4 regions of the Streptococcus sp. HMSC062D07 genome follow, and region 1 is predicted to be linked to each of the others. Evidence: predicted binding sites of a transcription regulator. Region 1 holds the regulator's gene; each other region holds the start of a gene.
The links. The regulator Rex, encoded in region 1, represses fermentation and respiration genes when NADH is low (regulators of the CRP and FNR family bind a similar motif). The targets are predictions, from matches to a motif close to TTGTGAANTANTTCACAA.
Positions count from the first base shown of each region.

Region 1 (5,367 bases):
AAAGTAAAAAACCTAAGAATGTACAATATATTACAGCAAGCGAACTAATTGGTGATGCCATGGTTCGTATTCATGAAAGAAAACCAGTTAGTCCACTATTTAAATTTAAATAGAAATTAGGTGAGTTTTTGATTTATTTAGATAATGCTGCTACGACACCCATGTCATCTGCAGCTATCTCAGCAATGACTCAAGTCATGCAAGAGACTTATGGCAATCCTTCTAGTATTCATGGTCATGGGCGTCAAGCAGGAAAATTATTACGTGAAGCCCGTCAAGAGTTAGCAGGTATACTAGGTACAAAGCCCCAACACATTTTCTTCACTTCTGGTGGTACAGAAAGTAATAATACAGCTATTATCGGCTACTGTCTTCGTCATCAAAATCGCGGAAAACACATTATTACTACTGCTATCGAGCATCACGCTGTGCTTGAACCAATTGAATATCTGGTGGAAAATTTTGGGTTTGAAGTGACTATTTTAAAACCCGACGACAATCATGAAATCACTGCAGATCAAGTCAAAAATGCACTGCGTGAAGATACTATTCTCGTTTCAACTATGTATGTTAACAATGAAACAGGTACTCTTTTACCAATCGCTGAAATTGGTCAGATTTTAAAAGTCCATTCAGCTGCTTATCATGTAGATGCTGTTCAAGCTGTCGGGAAGCTAGAGATTCTTCCTGAAGAACTAGGAATAGATTTCCTCAGTGCTTCTGCTCATAAATTTCACGGTCCAAAGGGTATCGGTTTCCTATACGCTGCTTCTACAGATTTTGATCCTTATCTACATGGTGGAGATCAAGAACAGAAAAAAAGAGCAGGGACAGAAAACCTTCCCGCAATTATAGGTATGGTTGCAGCTCTTAAGGACGATATAGATCATCTAGAGGCTAACTTTAATAAAGTTCAAAAACTAAAGAAAGTTTTTCTAACTGAGATGGCTGGCTCAACCTATTATCTCAATCAAGGTAAAGAGCAACTCCCTTATGTCCTAAATATCGGATTTCCGGGACAACGCAACGATCTACTACTACTTCGTTTAGACCTTGAAGGTATTTCTATTTCAACAGGTTCTGCTTGTACAGCTGGTGTTGTTCAGGTCAGTCATGTTCTTCAAGCCTTCTACGGAGAAGAATCCCCTCGCTTAAACGAGTCTGTACGCGTCAGCATTTCACCTTTAAATACAGAACAAGAAATGATAACTCTTGCTAAAACTCTTAAAAATATCATCGGAGGATAAACTTAATGGCATTTGAACAAACGATTAAACTTAAAAATTGTCGTTACGAATACACACTTAGTCCAACTGTTAAAAAATTTACGCTTAAAGATAATACTTTTTTTGAAACTAAAGTTGGTAACTATGAATTAACGCGACTACTTGAAAAAGTTCCAAATAGCGGAGAAGGATTCCAACTTAAGATTATCATCAACAAAGACTTAACTGGTGTAAAAATCAATATCACTGATAAATTTGGTCTACGTTTAGTTGATATCTTCAAATCAGAAGAAACTCATATCCACCAAGAGAAATTCTACTTTTTGATGGATAGCCTGGTTGAACGTGGCGTATTTACAAAAAGCGAAAGATAGAAGGTCATTATGTTTCGATTAACTTACAAGGACTCCTATCAAGTAGAGCGTGTGCAAGAATACGAAGACTATGAAGCTCTTATGCTCTCTCTATCAGGTTGTGTAACTCTCCCTGATACTACTCATATTACTTCATTAACACATGATGGAGTTGAAATCTATCAAGGACTTCTTGGTAACCTCTACCGCTTTTTAAGAACTTACCACGAAACTAAGATAAACTAAGATTTTTTCTTAGTTTTTTTTCGTTATTGTTGCAATTTTCACAAGCTTTCTATAAAATAGTAGATAGAAAGGTTGTGATTTTGTGAAAGAAAAACAGTCTGCTATTCCTAAAGCAACAGCAAAGAGACTTTCTCTCTATTACCGTATTTTTAAAAGATTTAATGCCGAGAAAATTGAAAGAGCTAATTCCAAACAAATTGCAGAAGCGATTGGAATTGATTCTGCCACTGTTCGTCGTGACTTCTCTTACTTTGGTGAACTTGGACGTCGTGGATTTGGCTATGATGTCAAAAAGCTCATGAACTTTTTCGCTGATCTTTTAAATGATAATTCTATTACCAATGTTATGCTTGTGGGTATTGGAAATATGGGACATGCCCTCCTCCACTACCGCTTTCATGAGCGTAATAAAATGAAAATCATCATGGCTTTTGACCTAGATGATCATCCTGAGGTTGGTACCAAGACACCCGACGGTGTCCCAATCTATGGAATCTCTCAAATAAAGGATAAAGTTAAGGATAGTGATGTTAAAACTGCTATTCTTACTGTTCCTAGTGTTAAATCTCAAGAAGTTGCGGAACTTTTGGTTGATGCTGGTATCAAAGGTATCCTCAGTTTTTCTCCTGTTCACCTACATCTTCCTAAAGACGTAGTTGTTCAGTATGTCGATCTTACTAGCGAACTTCAAACCCTCCTCTATTTCATGCGAAAAGAGGATTAGAAAGCGAATTGATTTATGAAAAAACCAGTTATTGGGATTACAGGAAACGAAAAAGCCCATCCAGACGATGAGCTTATGATGAGTTATGCTGCCCAAGGCTTTGTTGAAGGAGTTAAGGAAGCTGGAGGTATCCCCATTATCCTACCAATTGGTGATGAAGAAATGGCCGGTTACTACATTAGTTTAATTGATAAACTTATTTTAACTGGTGGACAAAATGTTGACCCTAAATACTATGGTGAGCCAAAAGCTATTGATAGCGACGATTACCACCTTCAACGTGATATTTTTGAGTTAGCCCTCATTAAAGAAGCAATCAAGCAAAAGAAACCAATTTTTTCTGTCTGTCGTGGTACTCAACTTTTTAACGTAGCCATGGGCGGGTCTCTTTATCAAGATATCGAAGATCATTGGCAAGATACTTCCGCTGAATACACCACTCAGCGGCTTGTCACCGAACCAGATACTATTCTAAGAGAAATCTATGGAGAAATCTCTCATATCAATTCTTTCCACCATCAGAGCATCAAAGATTTAGCTCCTAATCTTAAGGTTGTAGCACATGATCCTAAAGATGGTATTATCGAAGCTGTTACAACTACGGACGGTTTCCCTTATCTTGGTGTTCAATGGCATCCTGAATTTCTCTTTGAAAATCGCCCCAAAGATAAAACACTTTTCGACTATGTCATCAATGAATTATAATTTTGATAAATTAGCTAATTAATTATGAATGAACTTAATCTACCTTCTACTCACGAGCTTTTGAGAGATTTAGAAGTTAATGTTTTCTCATCTGTTAAGAGCAAGGAAATTGACCATTTCTCAACCTATAAGGAAAAGAAAATAGAAGTTTATTTTCAACTTTCTAATCTATATAGTCTTTTAACGGCAGAAAGTTACCAATCATTTTCTAAGAATAAAGAGTATCTCGACAAACTCTCACTAAAAGACAAACAAAAAGAACTGAAAGAAATGTCTAAAAAGGCAAAACCATTTTGTAAAAAGGCAGATGCTAAATTTAAAGGCAGATTTCGTTCTTCGCTTGTCTTTTACAGAGATATCTTAATCCACTCAAAAAAGTATTATAAAATTGAAGACTTCAATGCTATTATTGACTTTATCGTGCAAGAAAAGTTGCTAGTCCCTACAATTGATCCTCTTCCTAAAATTGATATGAACGAAGTTGAGTCCTATGCTTTACAAGCGTTTGAGCAGGGGCCTCTAAACTTCAAAAAATAATCTTATATTAGGTCCGTCTTCTCGCGGTAACTAAAATAATCAGAATGAGAGACAATTAAATGGTCCAATAACACCAATCCCATTAATTCACAGGCTTCTTTAACAAGCTTCGTAACATGGTCATCATTGGGGCTAGGAACTACTGCTCCTGATGGATGATTATGAACAAGAATCACAGATGTTGCCATATGCTTCAAAGCGTAGTGGAGAATTTCTCTCGGTTCAGCAATGCTTCTCGTGGCAGACCCGATAAAAATAGTCTGTTGGTGAATAATTTGATTTTGAGTATTCAGATAGAGCGCCACTAGGTGCTCTTGTTTTTTATCTCCAAGCTCAGACTGCATCTTTTTAGCTAACTTTCGACTACTGAGAATACTCTCCATTTCCACTGTTTCCCTTTTATGGATACGGTAGCCTAATTCAATAACGGCTTGTAGTTCGATAGCCTTAACACGTCCAATACCCGATAGAGTCTGCAATTCCTGTAGACTCATTTTTTTTAGGTCAGTTAAACATGTCAGCTGATTTAAGATCTTCTGTGCTATTTCAAAAACATTGGCCTGTTTTATGCCTGTCCTTAGTAATATTGCCAGTAATTCTTGGTTGCTGAGTGCTTCTACTCCTTCTCTAACTAGTCTCTCTCTTGGTAAAAGCGAATCTTCTTGAAATGAAATACTATACATAAAAATCCTCCTCACTTTATTATTCGTGAGAAGGATGCTTAATTTCATAAAAACTAGTTATTTTTAGATTTTTTCAAGTGCTAGTCGTAAATCTTCAATCAAATCATCGACATTTTCTAGTCCAATTGATAGACGGATTTGATTTTTAGTTACTCCTGCTGCTTCTAAGTCAGAGTCAGACAATTGAGAATGAGTTGTAGTTGCTGGATGAACGACCAATGATTTGGCATCTGCTACGTTTGCAAGGTTTGAAAAGATTTCTAAGCTATCAATCACCTTACGAGCTTCTGCTTCTCCGCCTTTAACGTGGAAGGTAAAGATTGAACCAACACCTTTTGGTAAATATTTCTCCGCCAAGGCATGGTAAGGGCTATCAGCTAATTTTGGATAATTGACTTTTTCAACTTTTGGATGGTTCACAAGGAAATCAACGATTTTCTCAGCATTTTGAACATGACGTTCAACACGGAGAGATAGTGTCTCAAGACCTTGTAGGAGCAAGAATGAGTTAAATGGTGAAAGGGCAGCTCCCATATCGCGAAGCAATTGCACGCGAGCAGCAACGATAAAGGCTGCAGCACCAACATCACGAGTATAGCTGATATTGTGGTAGCTTGGATCTTCATCGACTAATTGAGGGAATTTCCCTGAAGCAGCCCAGTCAAACTTACCGCTATCAACAATGACACCGCCAATAGTTGTACCGTGTCCACCGATAAATTTAGTCGCCGAGTGAACCGAGATATCTACACCGTGTGAAAAGACATTGATAAGATAAGGCGTTGCAAAGGTATTGTCTGAAACCAAAGGAATCTGATGTTTATGAGCAATTTCAGCTATTTTTTCAATATCAGGAATGTTGATAACTGGATTACCCAAAGTTTCAATCAAAA
Region 1 is NZ_KV815334.1:304,833-310,199, reverse strand. Features, by position in the region: gene HMPREF2957_RS08325 (ribose-phosphate diphosphokinase) at 1-113, shown strand, start outside; gene HMPREF2957_RS08320 (cysteine desulfurase family protein) at 129-1,247, shown strand; gene HMPREF2957_RS08315 (DUF1831 domain-containing protein) at 1,253-1,600, shown strand; gene HMPREF2957_RS08310 (DUF4649 family protein) at 1,610-1,825, shown strand; gene HMPREF2957_RS08305 (redox-sensing transcriptional repressor Rex) at 1,908-2,549, shown strand; gene HMPREF2957_RS08300 (gamma-glutamyl-gamma-aminobutyrate hydrolase family protein) at 2,565-3,254, shown strand; gene HMPREF2957_RS08295 (hypothetical protein) at 3,279-3,791, shown strand; gene radC (RadC family protein) at 3,794-4,474, opposite strand; gene HMPREF2957_RS08285 (O-acetylhomoserine aminocarboxypropyltransferase/cysteine synthase family protein) at 4,538-5,367, opposite strand, start outside.

Region 2 (5,367 bases), on a different contig from region 1:
TAGCAAACACCTTGTAAAACAACTGCGAGTTCATCTTCACTAACACCAAGTTCTAAAAGACGCTCATAGACCCCACGAATACTCTTTGCATGTATGGTCGAAAACACTGTAGCTCCCGTTAAGCTCGCTCTTACAACAGCACGGGCTGTTTCGCTATCCCGGATTTCTCCAATGATTAAAAGATCTGGTCGGTGTCGCAAAGAAAGTTTTATCAAGTTTTCATAACTCAATCCAATAGCTTCATTGAGTTGTAATTGCAGCATCTCTTCTTGCTTAATCTCGACTGGATCCTCAATGGACATGACTTGTTGTCCCTTAAACAATGACTTAGCTAATTCATGCATTAAGGTAGTTTTGCCACTTCCTACAGGTCCTGCAAATAGATAAAGGCCGCGTTGCCTAAAGCCCTTTTCTAGTTCCTTAAGGTCTTGAAACCAGAAGCGCAACTCTTGTTCTTCATCGTGCAAAAGGCGAATAACTAAACTCTCATGACCACGATAATCTCCTACCGTCGATAAGCGGAGTGAAGAAACCTTGCCATCATGCTGATAATCACAGGACCCAAGCTGACTACGACGCTTTTCTCCAACATTCATCCCCGCAATAAATTTAAAATGACTAATCACTGCGCCCAACTTTTCAAAGTCATAGCTATTAATCAAACGCCTTTCATCACCTATTCGCATATGCAACTCATAACCCTTGTCCTTGGGAATAAAATAGATATCCTGAGCTCCATCCTTTTTTGCGAGACTAATCAATTCTTGTGCAAGTGCTTGTACCATATTCCCTCCTCAGTTAATTATTCGAAGAAAATACAAAAAAAAGAACAACTTTATTAAAAAGTTGTTCCATCTTTTTTGATGCGACACGTCCGGTGGATTTCTAAACCAGTTTGTTTTTCATAACCCGGTCTGAATTTTTCATCTGGTATAACTTGACCATCTTCCAGTAAAGCCAAGGAATGATATTGCTGCAGAAATTCATCACATTCCTCACACCAACGCTTATCCTCCGGATTCCAAAATATGGTCATTAAGTCTCCTCGACTTTTATATAGTGGAATTTTCTTTTCCAGTTCAAACCAGCAAGATTTATAATACTTCAAGGCATCATAGTAATTTTCAAATTTCTTACTACTAATGACGTCTTCTTCCCATCCTTCTATGAACCACCAAGGTTCAAAATCCCCGTACATTTCTATAACTCGATACATAGTTTCATTTCCTTTGTATCGTATATTATAGCGAAATTTTAAGAACAATGAAAGAAATTTGCTTGCTTTCACGAATTATCTAATATTTTCAAAAAATCCAGCTATTCTAAAAAGAATAACTGGATTCAAAATTCGATTAACCTTCTGAAATATCGTTTTCAATGATAACCTTAATCGCATGATGATCTGCAGCCTTACCAAATACTTCATAGGCCTTTTCAATTTCACTTAGTTTGAAGTAATGAGTTACCAATTTTTCTGGTTCAATTTTATGACTTTCTAAAGCTTTCAAAAGCTGAGGAGTTGTGTTGGTAGAAACCAAACCGGTAGTTACGTTAATGTTACGAATCCATAGAGTATCCAAATCAAACTGAACTGGCTTACCATGCACACCACAGTTGGCTACTGTTCCATCTACACCGATAATCTTTTGGCAGAGATCAAACGTTTCAGGAATACCAACAGCTTCTATAGCAACATCCACACCTCTACCATCTGTTAAATCATAAATTTCTTGAATTGCTTTTTCAGGGTCTGAAGAATTAATCTTATGAGTAGCACCGAAAGAAACTGCAGTATCCAAACGGTTATCGTCTAGGTCTACCATGATCAATTTAGCAGGTGAATAGAATTGAGCAGTCAATAGAGCTGCTAAGCCAACTGGACCTGAACCAACGATAGCCACACTACAACCAGGCTCTACTTTCCCTTTTAAGACACCAATTTCATAACCAGTTGGTAGGATATCAGATAACATAACCAAGGCTTCATCAGACAAATCAGCTGGAGTGTGGTAGAGAGTATTATCAGCATGAGGAACACGAAGATATTCTGCTTGCATACCGTCGATCAAATGTCCAAAAATCCAACCGCCTTCGTCTTCACAGTGGGCATAGATTCCCTTTTTACAGTAGTAGCATTTACCACAGGCACAAACACAAGAAATCAAAACTTTATCGCCTTTTTTGAAGTTTGAAACGCCTGCTCCAACTTCCTCTACAATACCAATTCCCTCATGTCCAAGGATAGTTCCACTCTTACAAGCAGGAACATCCCCTTTAATGATATGTAGGTCAGTACCACAAATAGTAGTCTTAACGATACGCACAATAGCATCTGTTGGCTTGCGAATAACTGGTTTGTCAACATCAACAAATGAAGCAAGTCCTGGTTTAACATAAGTATAGGCTTTCATAAAGCTTACCTCCGTTTTTTTATTTGTATTGTTTATATCATAATTGTAAGCCTTTTCATAAATAAAATCAAGTAATATGTGAAGGAAATAACAAACTAAATTAAAAAAAGTAGAAACTAAACTAGTTTCTACTTTAGAGATTATGCTTGATAACGTTTTTCACCATCAAGGTAAGTTGCTACCAATTCCAAATCCTTATCAAGAACGATAAAGTCAGCATCGTAGCCTTCACGGATTTGTCCACAAACGTCATCAATATGAACTGATTTTGCTGGGTTGAGACTGGCCATCATAACTGCTTCATGTGGATTTGCAATACCCCATTCAACAACATTTTTCAAACCGTCTTTAAGTTTGAGAATAGAACCTGCCAAGTTCCCAGTAGATTTAAGACGTGCAGTACCATTTGCAACCACAACTGGGAATTCTCCTAGCATGTAGTCACCATCTTGCAAACCACCCGCTGTCATACAGTCAGTGATAAGAGCAATATTTTCAGTACCTTTTTGTTTAAGTAGAATGTCACAGGCCTTAGGATCAACGTGATGCCCATCGCAAATCAATTCAGCATAAGTATGTGGCAATTCATACATAGCACCAACCATACCAAGCTCACGGTGAGTTAAGCCACGCATACCATTATAAGCATGAACCCAAACACTTGCACCAGCGTCAACAGCCTTCTTAGCCTGATCAAAAGTTGCATTTGAGTGACCTAAAGCAACAGTAACACCCTCACCAGTAACCGTACGTACAAAGTCCTCAACACCTTCACGTTCAGGTGCAAGGGCAATTTTATTTAGAAGACCATTAGCAGCCTTCTGCCAAGCACGAAATTCATCCATGCGAGGATCTTTCATGTAAGCAGGGTTTTGAGCTCCTTTAAATTCCTCAGTAAAGTATGGACCTTCAAAGTAAATCCCACGAATTTTAGCACCAGAAGCCTCTTGATAACGCGCACCAATATTTTCAGTAACAGCTAATAATTGTTCGTATGATGATGTTAGAGTAGTTGGTAGGAAACTAGTAACACCTGTGCTAAGAAGACCCTCACTCATTGTATGAAGAGTACCTTCGATGTTATTATCCATAACATCAACCCCACCAAATCCGTGAATATGTGTATCAACAAGACCAGGAGCAATACTATAACCAGTATAGTCAATAATTTCTGCGTCCTCAGATACTTGATCCACATGCTTACCAAATTTTCCATCAACTAGTTCAAGAAAACCACCACGGCGCACACCATGAGGATAGAAAAATTGATCCGCTTTAATATATTTAGGCATAATGATAACCTCCGTAATTCATTTTTCTAATATTTATTATGTCAATTACATTATAAACCTTTCTGTGTAATTTGTAAATGGTATAGACCTATTATAGTTAAATTTATAAAGAAATAAATTAAGATTTAGTAAACATATAGTAAAACTAGAATATAAAAAATTAACTTTACAAGAAAATTTGAAAAAAATATTAAATAATTTTAAGTAACTCCTAGAGAAAAAATTGGAAGAAAAAATAAAAAGACAAGGCTCGAAAACCTTGTCGTTATTACTATACCGGCGGCCGGGGTCGAACCGGCACGTCCTTGCGGACACTGGATTTTGAGTCTAATATTATTAGTTTTAAATCTCAGAAATATTGATTTTATAAGCTTTTTTTCCATAATATTTTTTAAAACTTAGTATCACTTCCAAAGTTTAGATACTTTTTAGTAACTATAAAATGCTAGAAAGTATACTCCTTATTAAAAAGAGTTTTGGACTAGTTTTGTGCAATTTTATTACCCATATCCGTAATAAGAGAGGCTAAATTAATTGCCTTTAATGATTGTAGAAATTGGTTGTGAATATCATTAGACACATAACCAGCTAGCAAAATATGCTCAGCCATGTCATATTGCTTAATCAAGAGAATCTTATCATGTTTTTCATTAAATAAAATCGCACTAATTGCTGTATTAAAGACTGGAAAACGAAAACTCGCACATTGTGAACAATAAGGAATATCTCCCTCATCTTTTAAAAATTTTTTCTCCAAAGGATGCCCACATTCGGGACAACAAGTCATTGTTTTGTCAAATATAGAAGCCTCTTTTTTAAAGTTCTTAAAAGTAATTTTACCAGTAAAATCGAGACCACGCAAGACATTGAAATAAATCAAGACTTTATTTAAAATTTATCTTATGATATACTAAACTTATCAGCTATTGGTTCTGAAAAAGTGTCTGCCACAGTTTTACTACAAATTCTCATGACTTGTGCCAAGATTTATAAAAAACGGATAGCTATAATAGCTCTTAGAGCAAAAACATGACATATAGGAGGTTAAAGACATGTCATACTTTTATCTTTTTATCGCCATTGTAGGAGAGATATTGGGAACTAACCTTTTGAAATTATCAGACGGTTTTACAAAGCCTATTCCAACCGTTTCTGCCCTACTTAGCTATGGCGTTTGTTTCTATTTCTTATCACTAGCAATGCAAAAAATTCCTGTAGGAATAGCTTATGCAACATGGTCAGCTGTCGGTTTAGTTTTGATAGCCTCTATCTCAGTAATGATTTTCAAAGAAACACTAAATGTTTATAGCATTATCGGTTTAATTTTGATTATCATTGGTGTTGTCATGGTTAACTTATTAGGAAATGCAGGACATTAATAAAACCGGCTCTATACTATTTGTAGTGGGTAAATCCCCTATGGATATTATGGAGCCTATTTTGTTGTAGAAAAAAAGTTCCATAAGAACTATAATGAAAAGCTAGAATTCTGTCAATATTTTGGACACATTTTGGGAGGGAATTTTGAAGACTAGCGTCCTCCTAATTTTCCCAATAAGTTTTAACTTCTTCAAAAATCTTATTCAAAAGTTCTGCATCTTTTTCTGACAACTGATTTTTTTCTATAACTCTATCTTTTAGTTCTGTTGCCTTTATTTTATTTC
Region 2 is NZ_KV815324.1:4,677-10,043, reverse strand. Features, by position in the region: gene comGA (competence type IV pilus ATPase ComGA) at 1-785, opposite strand, end outside; gene HMPREF2957_RS00655 (DUF1033 family protein) at 839-1,216, opposite strand; gene HMPREF2957_RS00650 (zinc-dependent alcohol dehydrogenase family protein) at 1,353-2,411, opposite strand; gene nagA (N-acetylglucosamine-6-phosphate deacetylase) at 2,552-3,703, opposite strand; gene HMPREF2957_RS09310 (hypothetical protein) at 4,185-4,583, opposite strand; gene HMPREF2957_RS00635 (DMT family transporter) at 4,756-5,082, shown strand; gene HMPREF2957_RS00630 (helix-turn-helix transcriptional regulator) at 5,246-5,367, opposite strand, start outside.
Region 2: the regulator Rex is predicted to act here: its motif matches at 2,488-2,505, upstream of HMPREF2957_RS00650 (zinc-dependent alcohol dehydrogenase family protein).

Region 3 (5,367 bases), on a different contig from region 1:
ACGATGTTTGCAGCACCAGCGCGAGCACGACGAAGGTCACCACCACGGTGTGGTCCGTCAAGGATCATTTGGTCACCAGTGTAAGCGTGGATAGTAGTCATCAATCCTTCTACAACACCGAAGTTATCTTGAAGAGCTTTAGCCATTGGAGCCAAGCAGTTTGTAGTACATGAAGCACCTGAGATAACTGTTTCAGTACCATCAAGAACGTCGTGGTTAGTGTTAAATACAACTGTTTTAACGTCATTTCCACCAGGAGCAGTGATAACAACTTTCTTAGCGCCACCTGCATGCAAGTGTTTTTCAGCAGCTTCTTTCTTAGCAAAGAAACCAGTCGCTTCAAGAACGATTTCTACACCGTCGTTAGCCCAGTCGATTTGTTCTGGATCACGTTCAGCAGAAACTTTAACGAATTTACCGTTAACTTCGAATCCACCTTCTTTAACTTCCACAGTACCGTCGAAACGACCTTGAGTTGTGTCATATTTCAACAAGTGTGCAAGCATAACTGGATCTGTAAGGTCGTTGATGCGAGTAACTTCAACACCTTCTACGTTTTGGATACGACGGAAAGCAAGACGACCGATACGACCGAAACCGTTAATACCAACTTTAACTACCATTAGTGATTTCCTCCTTATGAAAATCATGAAAATTTTATTGTGAAAAGAGTAACTTGAATCACTACAAATCACCTTTCAACAAACCTATTATATAACTATTTTAGTTTTATTGCAAGCGCTGACGTTGATTTTCACTTCAGTTTTCTACTTTCTAGATACACAATTTTATATAGATTCCCTTTGTCAAAAGTCTATCAACATGCATCTTTATAGTTATTTACAAAACTTTTTGTTAAACTTTTAACCTCTTCTATTTTGAAAAACTATAAAAAGAGGCAGGATTACTCCTGCCTCTGACTGATAATCAATTATTTAAGACGTCCTGGTCTTTCTTTGTAACCATAGTAAGCATCTTCGATTATTTCTTGCATATGATCAACCATTGGAAGACGTGGGTTTGCAGGTGAACATTGATCTTCATAAGCAAGGAAGGCCAATTCGCGTGAATGTTCTTTCCATTCTTTCTCGTCAACACCTTGTGCTTTGAAGTTCATTTCGATACCTACGCGCTCACCGAGTTCGTAAACAGCTTTAGCATAAGATGCAACCCCTTCTTCTGGAGTAGAAGCTGGAAGTCCAAGCATACGAGCGATATCTTGATATTTCTCATCTGCACGGTAGTAGTTGTACTTAGGCCATGTAGCTGTCTTAGCTGGGCGTGTACCATTGTAACGGATAACGTATGGAAGCAAGATTGCATTTGTACGTCCGTGAACTGTGTGGAATTGTGCACCAATCTTGTGAGCCATTGAGTGAGAAATACCTAAGAAGGCATTCGCAAAGGCCATACCAGCAATAGTTGAAGCATTATGCATTTTCTCACGTGAGTGGAAGTCTGCATTCTTAACTGAGCTTTCAAGGTTTTCAAATACGAGTTTGATCGCTTGAAGAGCAAGACCGTCAGTGTAGTCGCTAGCCATTTGTGATACGTAAGCTTCAGTTGCGTGAGTCAATACGTCCATACCAGTATCTGCCGCAACAAATCCAGGAACTGTCAATACCAAAGCAGGATCTACGATTGCCACAGTTGGTGTCAATGAGTAGTCAGCGATTGGGTATTTACGGTTGTTTGCTTTATCAGAGATAACGGCAAATGGAGTTACTTCAGATCCTGTACCAGATGTAGTTGGGATAGCGATGAATTTAGTCTTCTTACCAAGCAATGGGAATTTGAAGGCACGTTTACGGATATCCATGAATTTTTGTACAAGGTCACGGAAGTCCACTTCTGGTTGCTCGTAGAAGAGCCACATTACTTTAGCAGCGTCCATTGGTGATCCACCACCAAGAGCAATGATTGTATCTGGTTTGAAGGAACGCATAATCTCAGTACCACGTTCAACTGTAGTGATATCTGGATCTGGTTCTACATCTGCAAAGATTTGGTAAACAACCTTATTGCGACGAAGGTCAAGCTGCTCGATGATACGATCGAGGAAACCAAGCTCTACCATAGCGTGGTCAGTAACGATCATGACACGCTCAACGTCACGACATTTTTGAAGGTATTGAATTGAATCACGTTCAAAGTATGTTTTTGAAGGAAGTTTCATCCATTGCATGTTATTTCTCCGTCTTCCGACTTTTTTGATATTCAAGAGGTTAATGGCGCTAACGTTATCCCCAACTGAGTTACGTCCGTAAGAACCACATCCGAGTGTCAATGATGGCAAGAAGGCATTATAAACATCCCCGATACCACCGAAAGTAGAAGGTGAGTTACAGATAACACGAATAGCTTTAACAGCTTTACCAAATTCTTTAGTCAATTCTTCATCAGCTGTATGGATAGCTGCTGAGTGCCCAAGACCGTTAAATTCAACCATTTGACGGGCTTTTTCAATACCGTCTTCGCGGCTTTCAGATTTCAAAACTGCGATAACTGGTGATAATTTTTCACGAGTCAACGGCTCTTTTTCGCCAACTTCTTTACATTCTGCAGCAAGAATATTTGTTCCTTCTGGAACTGTAAATCCTGCTTGTTCTGCTATCCAAGTTGCTGGTTTACCAACGATGTCAGCGTTCAATTTTGCACCAGCACAGTTTTTGCTGTTTGCTTTCACACCGAAGCAGAACTCTTCAAGAAGAGCTTTTTCTTTTTTGTTTACAAAGTAAGTGTGGTAAGATTTGAACTCTGCTACAAATTCATCATAAATTTCTTTATCAATAATAACCGCTTGTTCAGATGCACAGACCATACCGTTGTCAAATGATTTAGACATTACGATATCGTGTGCAGCTTGGCGAATATTAGCTGATTTTTCAACATAAGCTGGAACGTTTCCGGCACCTACCCCAAGAGCTGGTTTACCACATGAGTATGCAGCTTTAACCATGGCATTCCCACCTGTTGCAAGGATTGTTGCAACACCTTCGTGGTTCATCAATGCGCTAGTTGCTTCCATAGATGGTTCAGTAATCCACTGTACACAGTTTTCAGGAGCACCTGCTTTAATCGCAGCATCACGCACGATTTGAGCAGCGTGAGCTGATGATTCTTGAGCTGACGGGTGGAATGCAAAGACAATAGGATTACGAGTCTTCAATGAAATCAAAGCCTTAAAGATTGCTGTTGAAGTAGGGTTTGTTGTTGGAGTGATACCACAAACAACACCAACCGGTTCAGCAATAAGAGTCAATCCTGTCACATCGTCTTCTTCAATAACACCAACTGTTTTAGTGTGGCGCATGTTGTTTACTACGTGCTCACAGGCAAATAAGTTCTTAGTCGCTTTATCTTCAAATACTCCACGTCCTGTTTCTTCAAAGGCATGTAGAGCCAATTCTCCGTGGGCATCAAGAGCTGCAACTGAAGCTTTTGCTACAATATAATCGACTTGATCTTGGTCAAGTTTACGCATTTCTTCAAGGGCAACTAAAGCTTTTTGCACCAAACCATCGACATGCTTTTCAGCAGCGAGTTTCTTTTCCTCTGGTGTTACAGTTTTTTTATCAGCCATATTTTCCTCCATAGCTTTCAAGGATTGTAAGTCCTTTGTTAATTTTTTCACAATCTTATTATAACTCTTTTTTCAAGATTTGTAAACAGTTTCATAGAAATTTCACAAACTTTTTTTATTCGCTTGTGAAAATAATTTTGCACAGCCCTACCCATACGCTTTTTAGCTTATACTTTGTGAATAATCCCATAAAACTTTTATTTTTCACAAACTTCATTGTAAAAAGGCATTGAAAGGCGTCTCAATTTCCATGTAAGCGCTTTCTATAGGTGTGGTATATAACCCCCTCTAAGAGGAGGTTATTGTGCTTGTTGGAAGAGCCCTTGTTTAAAGTCGCCTTCATAGACAACTTCTTGCTCTGTAGTCAGTTTTCCTTTTCCTTCAGCTTGGCCATTAACAAAGTCACCTTCATAAACCCAGCCCTCTTTAGCTTGGTAGGTCCCTTTACCGTTAAATGCTCCATTTTTAAATTCACCAGTATAAGTGTCGCCATTTGAGAAGGTCATTGTGCCTTTGCCATTCATCTTTCCACGAACAATACTTCCATCATATACAAGTGAATCGCCATCCAGTTTTAAAACTCCTTGCTTAGGCATATTTCCTACAAATACAAATATAGCACAAAGAGCTATGACTACTACTGTTGCAATTTCCAAACGAGGACGCGTTATATAGACACTATACTTATCATAGAATTTCTTTAAAATATCCATTTTTTGCCTCATTTTCTAAACGTGTTAGCCAAGCTTGGCAACCAGTTAAAACTCGATCGTAAGTTTCATCAAAATCACCTGTATACCATGGATCAGGAACACCCTCAGAAGCAAATGCCTCTAGCTTGTGTTGTTGATCTTGAGGACACATTCGAGTCAAATCTAGAAGATTGGACTCGTCCATTCCAATGACATAATCAAAATATTCAAAATCATCCTTAGAAATTTGCTGTGATGTTTTTGATGAATCGTAAGGAATCTCGTGAGCTTTAAAAATTTTCTGAGTTCCTTTGTGAATTGGGTTGCCATGTTCCCAAGAAGAAGTTGCTCTACTTTCAATCTCATAATCATCGGTTAAAGATTTCATAACAAATTCTGCCATAGGACTACGGCAAATATTACCAAGACATACAAAAACAACTCTCTTCATTATTGTTCCTCATCTTCATAGAAAAAGGGGTATGAGATCCACCCCGTTTTATTCTTCAATCGCGCTTTCATCATCAACAACTGTACCTTCTGATGTAACAGCCTCTTTAAGTGGCAAGACAGATTTGATAGCTCCAAGTTCAAAAGTCAAGTAAACTCCGTCTACATCAAGTACGATCGTTCTGTTTTCGGTATCAACTTCATCAACTGTACCGTATAAACCACCGATAGTAATGACTTCATAGCCTTTTTGAAGTTTATTGAGACTCTCCATGCGTTTTTCAGCTTGTTTCTTTTGAGAACGTTGCATAAAGAACATCAAGGCAAACATCCCTACAAGCATAATCACAAATGTTAAATTTGGATTCATTGTATTTTCTCCTTTGTAATTCAGATAAAACTACTATATCAAATTTCACTATTTTTTACAAGATTGCACCTTAGTTTTAGTTTAATAAAAAACCAGAGCAAAGCTCTGATTTTTCTTATTTCAAGTTGTTTACAAGTTCTACTAAGTTTTCAACTGTAAATCCATACTCTGCTAACACTTTTGAAGCTGGGGCAGATGCTCCAAAGGTATCAATACCGAGAACTGCTCCATCAAGACCAACGTATTTGTACCAGTTTTGAGTCGCTCCCATT
Region 3 is NZ_KV815328.1:116,958-122,324, reverse strand. Features, by position in the region: gene gap (type I glyceraldehyde-3-phosphate dehydrogenase) at 1-623, opposite strand, end outside; gene adhE (bifunctional acetaldehyde-CoA/alcohol dehydrogenase) at 932-3,583, opposite strand; gene HMPREF2957_RS04930 (MORN repeat-containing protein) at 3,883-4,296, opposite strand; gene HMPREF2957_RS04925 (low molecular weight protein-tyrosine-phosphatase) at 4,271-4,726, opposite strand; gene yajC (preprotein translocase subunit YajC) at 4,775-5,095, opposite strand; gene tkt (transketolase) at 5,211-5,367, opposite strand, start outside.
Region 3: the regulator Rex is predicted to act here: its motif matches at 3,619-3,636, upstream of adhE (bifunctional acetaldehyde-CoA/alcohol dehydrogenase).

Region 4 (5,367 bases), 160 kb from region 1:
TTCTTTACGAAGGTCATCTTTAGCAACGTTATCTGAAGCAACGATGATACGGTCTGCTTTTGAATCTGGTGTCCAAGCAGTTGCGACTTGCCCGTGAAGAAGACGTGTGTCAAGACGAGCAAGATTGATTTTCAATTTACCGTCTCCGATTACAGTTCCTTCTGGAATAGCAGCTTGGGCTACAGGAGCAGCTGCAGCAGTTGCAACTTCCTCAGCTGGGTTTAGCTCTTCTGGAAGGGCCTTGATGCCATCTTTGGCTTCTTTAATGATGTTTGCAGCAACTTTAGCCACTCCGGCATTAGCGTCCATCAGGCGTTCGGTGTAGGCTTGGATTAACATCGGCAAGTTAAGTCCTGTGATGATGGCAAATTTACGCTCAGGATTTTCTCCCATTACGCGGCTAGCTTGGTTAAATGGAGAACCACTCCAAAGGTCAGCCAATACTAGAACCTCATCTTCTGCGTCAAATGCAGCCACAGCATTGTTGAATTTTGCGTATAAGTCATCTGGACCTTCGTTTGGCATAAAGGTTACAACTTGAACCTTTTCTTGTTCACCAAAGATCATAGATCCTGACTGATGAATACCCGCGGCAAATTCACCGTGGCTCGCAATAATGATTCCGATACTCATTATTGTCATTCCTCCTTATAAAATGTTTGGCTTGTAGTTTAAGAAAACTTTAAGACTCTTTAAGTATAAACCGTTTTCAGCAAAAAATCAACTACTTATAATAAATCCTAAAAAGTGGAGGGAGAAGGCTGTTTTAGAGATGTTGATATATCAACATCTAGTGGTTTTATCTAGAGAATAGTAAAAAAATTTAATATAAAAAAGTCCTAGTACAGAAATCGACGAACCAAATCGGTATCTTATTTCTAGCCCCCTATACTTCAACCATTGGATGCTTAAAGAATGTGGATAGTAAAATGACGTTTTGTCAATAGTGTTCTTGAGCGTTAAAAAAAAGAACTTTAAGTTCAATAAATTGCTATGTCAAAATTTTATTGCTAAAAAACGAGGTGGGGTCTTTTGTCCCTACCTCGTTTTGGAATTTATTATCTATCTTAATGAGTAAAGTCTAGAACCATGCGACCTTGGATGGTGCCAGCAGCCATTTCATCAAAGACAGCAATGGCATCTTCGACGGGCCGTTTTTGAACAACTGGAACCACGAGACCTTCAGCACCAAATTGGAAAGCTTCTTCCAAATCTTTACGTGTACCAACAAGGGAACCGATGACCTGAATACCGTCAAGAACTGTTTTAACGATACTTAGATCCATCATTTCTGAAGGGAGTCCGACAGCTACTACACGACCACCTGCACGAACAGAGTCAACTGCTTGGTTGAAGGCAACTTTTGATACAGCTGTTACGACAGCTGAGTGAGCACCACCGTTTGTTTTTTCTTTGATAAGGCCTGGAACATCTTCGACTTCAAGACCATTAATCACGATATCAGCACCGACTTCTTTAGCTAGAGCAAGTTTATCGTTGTTAATATCTACTGCTATAACGTGAGCGTTGAATACTTTTTTAGCGTATTGAACAGCTAAGTTACCAAGTCCTCCAGCACCATAGAGTACAACCCATTGGCCTGGCTCAACTTTTGCTTCTTTGATAGCCTTGTAGGTAGTAACACCGGCACAAGTGATTGAAGAAGCTTGGGCTGGATCGAGACCTTCTGGAACCTTAACGGCATAATCTGCAGTTACGATACATTGTTCTGCCATACCACCATCAACTGAGTAGCCAGCATTTTTTACTGTACGGCAAAGGGTTTCGCGTCCGGTTGTACAATATTCACACATGCCACAGCCTTCAAAGAACCAAGCTACGCTGACACGGTCACCAACTTTTAGACTCTTAACATCAGGAGCGATTTCTTTTACGATACCGATCCCTTCGTGACCGAGAACACGTCCTGGAACTTTTCCAAAGTCACCATGGGCAACGTGGAGGTCTGTATGGCAAACACCACAGTACTCAACTTCAACAAGTGCTTCGCCATTTTCGAGCGGACGGAGCACTTTTTCTTCAATAGCAACACCAGTGCTTTCTGGATTTACAACAACAGCTTTCATAGCTATCCTCCTTGGTTAGTAGTTGAGGTGCAGAGGAAAAGGGGCTTGCCTTAAATCGTGATTCAAGTGAAGTCAAATTTGAACTGCCCTCTTTTTTGTCTATATGTGAATTATATCACGATATTTAATATAATGCAAGGAGATTTATGTAAAAATATATGAAATCGCTTAACTGGTTGACGATACTGTGAAATTTGCACAATAATATCTAACGTATTCATGGAAAATTTCATATAAAGAGGAACTTATTTGGCCTCAAATATAGGGAGTGAGCTTACAAACAGATTTTCTAAGATTCATCTCTAGGAGTTTTTGGTATAATAGAGAGTAATTTATTTTCTAGTATAAGAAGTTAGAGTGAGAGGTATGTATGTCCCCTTCAATTCAGTTATTAAAAGACCGCTATTTAAAAAATATCAAAGAAAATCCAGATCTCTACATCGGTATTGAGTTGGAGTTTCCTATCGTTCATACGAAAGGCCAACCTACAGATATTGAAGTCAGCAAGGATTTGTTGCGCTTTTTGGTGGATGCTCTCAGTCTGGAAGTTGAAAAGGAGGACCAGGATGGCAATCCGATTCAACTTGTAGAACCGTTGAGTCAAGATCGAATTCTGTTTGAGGTTTCCTATACGACCTTGGAATTTGCCTTTGGCAGAGCTCGGAGTATCCAAGAGATCGAAAGCCGTTTTGAAACTTATATGAAGGTAATCCAAGAAAAGCTAGGTGAAAAGGAACATGCTATCCAAGGTTGGGGGATTCACCCAAACTGGAATCAAAATGACAATCGACCTGTGGCTTATCCACGCTATCAGATGCTGATGGATTATCTGAGTATGGGGAGTCACCAAGAAAGTGCGCATTTACATGACTTTCCACAATACGGAGCCTTCATCTGCGGGAGTCAAGTCCAGTTGGATGTTTCGACCGCTAACTACCTACGTGTCATCAATGCTTTCACACAGATAGAGGCAGCCAAAGCTTTCTTGTTTGCCAATTCTGAGTTCTCTGGAGCAGACTGGGACACCCAGATTTCACGAGATATCTTTTGGGAAGACTCCATGCATGGGATTTATCCAGAGAATGTTGGTGTCAATTCAAAACTCTTCAAAGATGAGGATGATTTCTTTGATTATCTCGACCATTCTGCGATTTTTACGGCAGAAAGAGATGGAGAAACCTACTATTTTTCTCCGATTCGTGCTAGAGATTACCTAGCTACTGACGAGATTCCTGCCTATACTCTAAATGGGAAAGAAACACTTCTTGTCCCTCAAGAGAAGGATTTCCAAACGCACCGTAGCTACCAATTCCAAGATTTAACAACTCGAGGAACGGTCGAATTTCGGAGTGTTTGTACCCAGCCACTAGACCGCACTTTTGCTTCAGCAGCCTTTCATCTAGGTTTGTTGGTGAATCTTGACAAGCTTGAAGCTTACCTAGAAACAGCTCCTTTCTTTGAAAGTTTTGGTCGTGACTACAAGTCTTTGAGAAGACAATTTTCTAAGAAACACCTCACAGATGAAGAAACAGCTGGGATTGTCCAGTTTTCCAAAGACTTGCTAACGATAGCAGAGCAAGGACTTGAGATGAGAGGTCATAGTGAAACGACTTATTTAGAACCTTTGAAAGAAGAATTGGACGTATAATTTTCTTATAACGGAAGAATTTTCTGAAAAATCATGTTATAATGAATGAGACTATAGATAAAGGATAGAGATTTATGACATTAGTTTATCAATCAACGCGTGATGCGAACAATACCGTAACAGCCAGCCAAGCGATTTTGCAAGGCTTGGCAACAGATGGAGGCTTGTTTACTCCAGTGAGCTATCCAAAGGTGGATTTGGATTTTGACACATTGAAAGACGCTTCTTATCAAGAAGTGGCCAAGCTTGTCTTGTCAGCTTTCTTGGATGACTTTACAGTAGAAGAGTTGGACTACTGTATCACCAACGCCTATGACAGCAAGTTTGATACACCAGCAATTGCCCCTCTTGTAAAACTTGATGGCCAATACAACTTGGAACTTTTCCACGGTTCAACCATTGCCTTTAAAGATATGGCCTTGTCTATCTTGCCATACTTTATGACAACGGCAGCTAAGAAACACGGCTTGGAAAACAAGATAGTCATCTTGACAGCAACATCTGGAGATACTGGGAAAGCTGCTATGGCAGGTTTTGCAGATGTTCCAGGTACTGAAATTATCGTCTTTTATCCAAAAGACGGTGTCAGTAAGGTACAAGAGTTGCAAATGACCACTCAAACGGGCGAAAATACCCATGTTATCGCTATTGATGGAAACTTTGACGATGCTCAAACCAATGTGAAACATATGTTCAATGATGTAGCTCTTCGTGAGAAATTGGCAGCCAACAAGCTCCAGTTTTCATCAGCTAACTCTATGAATATTGGTCGTTTGGTCCCACAGATTGTCTATTATGTTTATGCCTACGCTCAGCTTGTTAAAACTGGCGAAATTAATGCAGGTGATAAGGTTAACTTCACCGTACCGACAGGGAACTTTGGAAATATCTTAGCTGCCTTTTACGCAAAACAAATCGGTCTACCAGTTGGCAAGTTAATCTGTGCTTCAAATGACAACAATGTCTTGACAGATTTCTTTAAAACTCGTGTTTATGACAAGAAGCGTGAGTTTAAGGTAACCACTAGTCCATCTATGGATATCTTAGTGTCTTCAAACTTGGAGCGCTTGATTTTCCATCTTTTGGATAATGATGCGGTTAAGACAGCTGAACTCATGAATGCTTTGAATAGCCAAGGTCAGTATGAATTGACAGATTTTGATGCAGAGATTCTTGACCTTTTTGCAGCAGAGTATGCTACGGAAGCAGAAACAGCAGCAGAAATCAAGCGTGTTTATGAGTCAGATTCTTATATTGAGGACCCTCATACAGCAGTTGCCTCAGCCGTATATAAAAAATATCAAGCGGGGACAGGCGATGTGGCTAAGACCGTGATTGCTTCAACAGCTAGTCCATATAAATTCCCAGTAGTTGCAGTAGAAGCTGTAACAGGGAAATCAGGCTTGACCGACTTTGAGGCTTTGGCTCAGTTGCACGAAATTTCAGGAGTGGCAGTGCCACCAGCAGTTGATGGCCTTGAAACAGCTCCAGTTCGTCACAAGACAACTGTTGCAGTGGCAGATATGCAGGCAGCAGTAGAATCTTATTTAGGACTTTAAAAGAGAGGAAGTAAACTCGGTTGGGAAACTAACTGAGTTTCTTTTCATCAGGAGGAAGGATTGTTTAAGAAAA
Region 4 is NZ_KV815334.1:146,267-151,633, forward strand. Features, by position in the region: gene HMPREF2957_RS07490 (PTS sugar transporter subunit IIB) at 1-633, opposite strand, end outside; gene adhP (alcohol dehydrogenase AdhP) at 1,068-2,087, opposite strand; gene HMPREF2957_RS07500 (glutamate-cysteine ligase family protein) at 2,458-3,735, shown strand; gene thrC (threonine synthase) at 3,810-5,294, shown strand; gene HMPREF2957_RS07510 (MATE family efflux transporter) at 5,355-5,367, shown strand, end outside.
Region 4: the regulator Rex is predicted to act here: its motif matches at 2,191-2,208, upstream of adhP (alcohol dehydrogenase AdhP).